DNA from 2 places in the Bacillus sp. FSL K6-3431 genome. Region 1 is predicted to be linked to the other one. Evidence: riboswitches for the same ligand, from Rfam matches in the RefSeq annotation. Region 1 holds a riboswitch; the other holds the start of a gene.

Region 1 (4,430 bases):
ATAAGGTATGGATTGGAAAATATCTGAAATAATAGTATGCAAGAGTGGATATTGCCTTCCCTGACTAATTATCTGATCAATCATATAATGAAGCGCATTTAAAAATCTAAAGTGATATTCCGTTTCTTCCACGCCTAATTTATTTGCTACTTGCTTAGTAGTCAACCCGATTAAATTGCGCCCTGTAAGTTTCAAAACAATCATTAATGGGGATTCCGGAAAGCCTCCTGAAAAAATATGATGCAATTCATCATAAATGCTTTTCGATAAATCCCCTCTTCCCCCTTTGTACTGTTTCAAAAATTGCTTGATCCATTTATAAACATCTGGATCTCTTTGTACAGCTTGATACCGTTTATCTCGATGATTAAGATGCGATATTGTTTGAACGAGTAATGTTAACCTTTTCCACAATAGAATAGCTGTATCTTGATATTTCCAGCCATTTAAAGAATGAAGCACAGGCGTTTTATAGAAATAAGCCTTACACTTATCCGAACCATTTTCTGTCATTATATATTTTTGCGAATCATTTATGGGTGAAATAAAACCTTCTTGTGTTAGATATTTAATAGTAAAGTTGTATTCCATTCGATCCATTTGAGGAAATGTTTTAAAATAATGCCCCAACCGGAATAGGTGGGCATCTTGAATAGTTTGTGATGATTTTTTGCCTTTTAGTAAATGATATACAGAATAAATAGTTCTCTCACCATTTATTTGTCTTAAACATTCCAATATCACAGCCTGCAAAAAAGTCATGACAATCGGGTCCCCCCATACGTTTAATTGCATTAATCTTATCATGAATTTGCACTTTCGACTACATCTATGTAATTTCTCCAAAAATCGCCATGCAATAAGTTTCTATCAAGATAGTATCAGACAAAGTTTTCAGGTGAATATGGTTGAAATGTTGACGTAGTAGGATTAATATTAAATATAGATACTTTTAGTATGCTTATTTTCAGAGATCGTATAGAATAAGTTCTAGAGAAGTTTAAGTAGGAGGAAAGTTCATGCCAAAATACACCATAGTGGATAAAGATACTTGCATTGCATGCGGAGCATGTGGAGCTGCGGCACCTGACATATATGATTATGATGATGAAGGAATAGCCTATGTCATACTGGATGATAATCAAGGTACAGCAGAAATCCCCGATATTCTGGAAGAGGACATGATTGATGCTTTTGAGGGGTGTCCAACAGATTCTATTAAAGTTGCTGATGAATCATTCGAAGGCGATCCTTTAAAATACGAATAGCATAAAGTGAAAATCGCTCGAACGGCGAGTGATTTTATTATGATAAAAAGCAGCGCCAATGGCGCTGCTTTTATACGTTTTTATATGTTATCTGTTTATTCAACCATTCTTGAAGACGGCTGTACAACAGTAGGAAAATCGTTGTAACTAAGAGACCCTTAATGATATTAAAGGGTAAGATTGCTGCAACAACAACTTGACGCATTGCTGATGTAGACATCGGATCCCATCCTAGTAAAATCGTATATGCTGGTAACACCCATACATAATTCATAATACTCATGATAACAGCCATCGCAGCAGTGCCAATAACCATAGACAAAGCTAAACGCTTTTTCATTTTCAAACGATTATAAACAAAATAAACTGGCAAAACAAATGTAATCCCTGCTAGGAAATTAGCCATATTACCTATTGGCAAACCGGCTTCACTTCCCATCAATAAATAATCTAAAATATTTTTAAATAATTCAACCAATATGGCAGCAAGTGGACCAAATAATAATGCAGCGATTAATGCAGGTATATCACTGAAGTCCACAGTTAACCATGCCGGAAACGGCGGTATTGGAAATTTGATTAGCATTAATATAAAAGATAAGCTACTCAACATGCCAATTGCAACAAACGTTTTTACACTAAATTTCTTCATTTTCCTCTCTCCTTAGAGATTCACCTCTTGTTGAAGAAAGGTTGACCTTAAGCTAATACATATCCAAATAAAAACCCTCAAAGAAAGTTTCTTTGAGGGAGAATTATCAGGCATGCTCTAACAAGCGTTCAAAACCTGCATTTTGAACACTAGGCAACCTTCATCTTCTCCCATCCAGACTTTACTGTCGGCTTTGGAATCGCACCAAATCCTGCCTTAAAAAAGGCTCGCGGGCTTATAAGCAAAAAGCTTCATTACCGCCGGTCGGGAATTTCACCACGCCCCGAAGATGAACCGTATTTTATTATACGAATTAATTATACACTATTCCATTACAATTGTGAAGAAAAAATTACGTTCTAATTAACGTTCTACTTTTCCTTATATATTAAATTAGCGGAATATGGGACAGATATAGGATTACTAAAATCAAAATTGTCAAAGTGTAATGGTAGTATGTTTTCAAATTTCACAGTGTCATACCCAAATGCTTTTGCCGTTAATAAGATACCTTCAATCATTCTGATATTTGCATGTAAGTCGCCTTTATCCAGTATAAACACTTCTTTAAACTGGATGATTACTCCTCCATTCTCCCCTTCTTTAGATGATAATGTAACTTCTTCAGGAATTAAGGCTTGATAAAAATCATTAGGCACATTTTTCAAATCGCTTAGGGCATCAGTGAAATTAGTTGAAGCTAGATCAGCAGGAATAATATACTTTCCGCCATTTTCATACTCATATAAAAAATAGGGTTTTTTAGAAATATCTTTGACTATTAGATCCTGAAGCACACCGTATGCACCAAGTTCGACCGGATCATGATGATCATTTACAAATTTCACAATCTCAATACCTTGTGTCTGCACAGTATATTCTATCATCTGCATTAACTGTTTTTCATTTTTAGTAAAAAACGCTATATTATCATCTGTTATTTCTACATCTATGGTCTTAGAATCCTCACCATATCTCATTGCCTTTATTAATGGAGAAACCTCTTCAAAACCGGATGCTTCTAAATTGATCGAAGCTGCAGTATGTTTTAACGTAGATAGCCAGTCCGGCTTCACATCTTCCACTCGCATACTGATTGGTACAACAAACCCATCAGTAGTAACAGCACCAAATGTAACGATATCATCCGCATTCTGCCCCGTATCATACACGGAAGTAACCATTTCGTATGAATCAGATGATTGAATCAACTCAGATTCGTTTGAATCCATCGATCTTTTACTCTGAATAGACATTTCTGTTTTTTCTTCAGAACTATTCAAGTGGTTTTCTTGTTTTGCACTATCCATACTCATAAAGTTCCCCCCAGACTGCTGAAAAAATAGCGGTATAACAATGGCCAAAAATAGGACAGCAGCTATTGCAGACAATACGGGAATTAGTCTTGTTCTTTTTTTCTTTTTTTGCAATCCATATTTTACATTTCGAAATATCTCATCCTTAGGTCGCTTATCCTCTATATCTGGCAATTGTTCCATTAGTTTGATTAACTTTTTATCGTTTTCATCATATTGATTCATCTTCCAAGGCCTCCTTCCTTTGCGCAATTTCCATCAACGTTTTGAGGGATTTCAATGCTCTATGTTGAGTGGTTTTCACCTTACTTTCTGACCATTTCAATACTTCAGCAGTTTCTGCAATAGAGAATCCATTCAAATAGCGCATCACGAGCACGAGACGCTGATTCGTTGAGCAGTTATCTAAACATGAATATAGATAACGAATTTCTTCATGCCTCAACGCTTCATCTTCAGGGAGTGCACCATCATCCTTTATTTGATATAGTTCCCAATCAAACTTTTCATATATTCGTTCTTTCCAACCTTTTTGTTTGCGAAAGTGATCAATCGCGACATTTTTTGCGATGGAAAACAACCATGTTTTTTCCGTGCTTTTTCCTTCAAACCTATCATAGTACCTCATTACCCTAATATATACTTCTTGCACTAAGTCCTCTGTTTCTTCACGGTTTTTTATCATATAAAATAAAAAGCGAAACAAATCCTGATGATACTTTTCATATATATCCTGAAAAACGGAGTCCATTCATTCCCCTCCCCGTCATAGTATTAGTCGTTTTATTGGTAAAAAAGTTACATAAAGAGGATGTTCATAAAGTCACATCAATTATATATGAATACCATGGTAAAAAATTTATATAACTATAATCCTTTCTACCCTACGTTCCTCAATTTTCCCATAAGAAAACGGATTGAACAACCTTTTCTTAGATTGTTCAATCCGCATATTCTTTTTATTATATATTGGTTTTATATCGATTCTGAAGTTATCATAATACATGGCTGTCTTAACATCGGCACATAATTACAGCAACTTATACCCCCCCTGACGCTCTCACAATAGCAGCAAAGCTTTCTAGCTAGTTCCGTAACTCCTTAACTCACCAATGAATCTAAGAGGCGCTACAGAGCTTGCTAGCGTTAATCTTAATTATGAATAGGTTGATAAGATACGGCAATTCAATGGCG
Region 2 (4,430 bases), 1.6 Mb from region 1:
CAGTAAAACCCCCGTTCCTTCTTGCTCTATTTGCTGCAGTGCTGCTTCTAGCTGTGGACCACAATCACAGCGACACGATCCGAAAATGTCTCCTGTAAGACACTCTGAATGCATACGGACCATAACTGGAACATTGGGTGAAATCTCGCCTTTTACTAGCGCAAGATGCTCTTTATCATCCAAACTATTTGTATAAGCAACTAGCTTGAAATCACCATATTTTGTTGGAAGTGATATTTCAGTTTCGCGCTTAACAAGTACTTCTGTACTGCTTCGGTAACGTATCAAATCTTGGATTGTGATCATCGCCAAGTCAAATTTATCAGCAACTGCTCTCAAATCTGGAACCCGTGCCATCGTTCCGTCTGGTTTTAAAATTTCGCAAATAACAGCTGACGGATCAGAACCGCACATCTTAGCCAAATCAACAGCTGCTTCCGTATGGCCTGCCCTTTTTAAGACACCACCCTCTTTTGCTATCAGTGGAAAAATATGTCCAGGTCTTTTAAAATCCTCGGGTTTTGCCTCTTTTGAACTGAGCTTCATGACGGTTGCTGAGCGTTCTAAAGCACTGATGCCAGTGTGTGTTGTCACATGGTCCACACTCAAGGTAAATGCTGTACCATGAGAATCCGTATTAAGATCCGTCATCAGCGGCAAATTCAACCGAGTGGCTATCTTTTTCGTTATCGGCACACAGACTAGACCTCTTCCTTCCGTCACCATGAAATTGATTATATCTGGAGTTGCTTTGTCAGCAAGTGCGACAAAATCTCCCTCATTTTCCCGATCTTCATCATCAGTAACGATGATAACTTTTCCTGCTTTTAAATCTTCTAGTGCTTTTTCGATCGTATCGAACATATAATCACCTCCATTTTAGATAAACCCATTTTCGGTTAACAAATTCATCGTCGTACTTTTTTGTGTATTGCTTGGATGCTTTAAAATATTCTGTACATATTTCGCCAACATATCGCATTCAAGGTTTACTTGTTCTCCAATATTTTTTTGCGCTAGCACTGTTTCTTTTTGTGTATGTGGAATGAGGGAAATCGTTATGTCTACTCCCTCCGAACCAAATAGGGTGAGTGACATACCATCAATAGCTACAGAACCTTTCTCCATTAAAAAAGGGGAAAAAGATTCTGGTACACGAATAGTCATATACAAAGCGTTCTCCTTGTTCCACTTTTGCATAATTGTTCCAGTTCCATCCACATGCCCACTTACAAAATGGCCTCCAAATCTGCTATTTGCAGCCATTGCCCTTTCAAGATTCACTTTAGATCCTGACGAAAGCTTATGGAGTGCCGTAGCCATAAACGTTTCCGGCATTACATCTGTTTCAAAATATTGATTTGTAAATTCAGCTGCGGTTAAGCAAACGCCATTTACTGCGATACTATCACCCAGATGTATATCTTCGAGAACCTTTTTACAATTAATCGCAAGTTTTAGTGATGATGTTTTTCGTTCAATCCGGACAATGGTCCCAATTTCTTCAATTATTCCTGTGAACATCTGATTCACCCCCATTCTTTTCAGGGATGGCAACAACTTTAATGTCTGGCCCAATCATTTCAAGCGATTGGAATTGAAGTAAATGGCTCTCAGACATTAGTTTTTTCGCACTGCCTCCAAAAGAAGGTGAGCCGGTATTATCACCAAGTAATTTAGGTGCAATATACATGATGACTTCTTGGAAGTGTCCGCTCTCTAAAAATGAGCCGTGTACCGTGCCACCACCTTCTACGAACAATGATGTAATTTGCTCTTCTCCAAGCCAGTCAAGAAGATGCTCGATATGAATATGAGTGTACGCCATCCTTTTAACCGTTACATTTTTACTTTCAATTTGTTCTTGTTTGTTCTTGTCCGCCTCATTTCCACAAACAATGATTGTGGAAGACTTATTATCAATTAACAAATTGGACTCCATTGGAATGTCCAGATGGGTGTCCAAAACAATACGAATGGGATGTTTTCCACCTTGGGGCAATCTGGTGGTGAGATGTGGATTATCTCGAATAACCGTATTGATTCCTACTAGTATCGCGTCATTCCTATGTCGATATTGATGGACGTCTAATCGTGCTGCTTCAGATGTGATCCATTTACTGTCTCCGCTTGTAGATGCTGTTTTTCCGTCTAAAGTCACTGCTGATTTCATAGTGACATATGGTTTCTTCGTTTGTATATAATGGAAAAAGTATTTGTTCAATTGTGTAGCTTCTTCTTCACAAATCCCCGTTTCCACATGAATACCCGCTTGGCGAAGCTTTTCAACACCCTTACCTGAGACAAGTGGATTCGGGTCTAGTGAAGCAATGAAAACATTACGAAGCTTTTTGGCAATAATTAAGTCTGCGCACGGCGGTGTTTTCCCGTAATGGGAACATGGTTCAAGCGTTACATACAAATCCGCTCCATCCGTTTCATCAGTTGCCTGGTGGAGGGCATTCACTTCCGCATGTGCATCGCCTGCTTTCATGTGTACGCCAGTCCCTAAAATCCTACCATCCTTAACAATGACACATCCAACCACAGGATTTGGGCTTGTTTGTCCAATGACAGCGCCAGCCATCTGTAATGCCAGTTTCATGTAAAATTTCTTTGTAGACATTTAATATCACCTTTCTTTCTACAACAAAGGAAAACAGCAACGCAAAGCATCAAATACCAACAAAAAGCCCCGAGGACAAATGTCTCGGGGCTGAAAACGCAAACTTTAATAAGCCATCAGAGGTTGGTATTAGTTGATAAGTATTTTCACCATACTAAACAAACATGTTTTAGAACTGGCCTTTGCCAATATAAAAACACAACCAAACCACGACGCTGTTTCCTTCTCCCATCCAGACTTTCACTGTCGGCTTTGGAGTTTCACCAAATCCACCGACTCTAAAGTATCAGAGTCGGGTCACGGGCTGAGAGACATTGTCTCATCACCGCCGGTAGGGAATTACACCCTGCCCCGAAGGAAAACATATTCGATTTAAATCTTATTATTAGCTTACAACGACGGTAATGTCAAGGATTGACTTTTTCTATTAGATACATCCGAACGAAAATAACAAAAATAATTATAGAAACTAGTAGCCCAAATGGCATAAATGTTAGTACATAGGAAATAATTGCTTCTATATCCATTAATAATTGACATGATTTTAGCAGTTTAGGAAGGAATTCTGGCTTTTTTATCTCTTTTTTTACTCAAACCTATTTCATGGGCATATAATCCTGTATAATGGATAGTAATTTAGTAGGGGGTTATTTAGATGCCTGATACGGATGAAATATTAATACTTATTAGAGAGCTAGGTAGGTTATTCGACGAGTACAAACGTTCACCAGAACAATTTAAACCGGCCATAATTGAAGATATTTATTTACTTGGTATTGCTATTAGCTCCCAAGAATAAATACTTTCATTTTCAGTTATTTTCGAACGCATATGCAATCATCTTGTACTATATCTATAGGTTATATATTAGTCTTATTTTTTAAAAAAATTCGTTTGACCATCTATTACTTTAATTTAGGATTGCAAGTTTCTATCTCCTTTTGGAAATCGCTTCCACATCCATCTTCTGGAAAGGCTACGAAAAATAATCCACACAGCTTGTTTTGTAGCCTGCCATGAATACTCCCCCACCGAACGCTAGCGTTTTTCGGAAGGGGTTTCTAGCGTATCGAACGAGGTTATCGCACGTTTAACGCTAGTGGGGTTGACACATTGGTGGAGTGGTTACCGCCCAACCCCTCTAATCCGTCGGCAAAGGCGTTCGGAACTACTTTTCGGATAATATTGTATGCGCCATTGACATCTGCGTTCAGGAAAATGCCCGTGGCAGATCGATAGAGACCCCGGTTCATCCTTTTCCCGCTGAATACAAAATTCGTTCTTTCCTTTTCTTTATAGACAGGGAGAGGATCGTGATCAAGGAAACTCGCTTTTGATGTGTAAGACTCTGTTTTGGTGACCTGAATCCCAACTTTCTTTGCTTTGTAGGTGATCATAGAAATCAGATAGAAAACGGGACGGACACAAAATGCTGATTGTTCCTTTTCCCTAGATTGACCCGTTGTTTCCAATCTTGATTCGTTCCAATCACGATTGTGTCTACCTGTTCATGTCACGTCTGAATGTGAAAGAAGGAGGAAGGCAGGGATAGGGTTTTGGCTAACGCCAACCACCATTCATCTCCCACCTACTCATTGGGCTACGCCCATCACATTCCTTGAGGTGGGAGTTTTCTGGCGGGAATTTGATAAATAAAAACGAAGCAGGAAGTATCTCACCTCCTGCCTCCTGTCTTAGGAATAATCTGTTTGATGTTTTAGAATAGACAATTTCCTAGGCTAGCAGTTTAAATTTATTTACTCGTGCCTGTAGTTCCTCAGCCATATAAGACATTGATTCCATC

The links. A riboswitch is a leader RNA that binds a small molecule or an ion and turns the genes downstream of it on or off. The one in region 1 is predicted to bind FMN.
Region 2: it holds a riboswitch for FMN, as region 1 does, so the genes downstream of both, ribD (bifunctional diaminohydroxyphosphoribosylaminopyrimidine deaminase/5-amino-6-(5-phosphoribosylamino)uracil reductase RibD) here and MHB53_RS00420 (ECF transporter S component) in region 1, are expected to answer to the same signal.

What each region holds. Positions count from the first base shown of each region.
Region 1 covers NZ_JBBOCT010000001.1:82,120-86,549, reverse strand. The annotation lists gene MHB53_RS00430 (helix-turn-helix domain-containing protein) at 1-762, opposite strand, end outside; gene MHB53_RS00425 (ferredoxin) at 1,020-1,268, shown strand; gene MHB53_RS00420 (ECF transporter S component) at 1,339-1,920, opposite strand; FMN riboswitch at 2,079-2,215, opposite strand; gene MHB53_RS00415 (hypothetical protein) at 2,292-3,461, opposite strand; gene MHB53_RS00410 (RNA polymerase sigma factor SigX) at 3,448-3,987, opposite strand.
Region 2 covers NZ_JBBOCT010000001.1:1,724,572-1,729,001, forward strand. The annotation lists gene MHB53_RS08785 (bifunctional 3,4-dihydroxy-2-butanone-4-phosphate synthase/GTP cyclohydrolase II) at 1-864, opposite strand, end outside; gene ribE (riboflavin synthase) at 880-1,524, opposite strand; gene ribD (bifunctional diaminohydroxyphosphoribosylaminopyrimidine deaminase/5-amino-6-(5-phosphoribosylamino)uracil reductase RibD) at 1,505-2,626, opposite strand; FMN riboswitch at 2,843-2,989, opposite strand; gene MHB53_RS08800 (hypothetical protein) at 3,282-3,425, shown strand; partial or broken gene MHB53_RS08805 (IS200/IS605 family accessory protein TnpB-related protein) at 3,706-4,136, opposite strand; gene MHB53_RS26325 (methyl-accepting chemotaxis protein) at 4,361-4,430, opposite strand, start outside.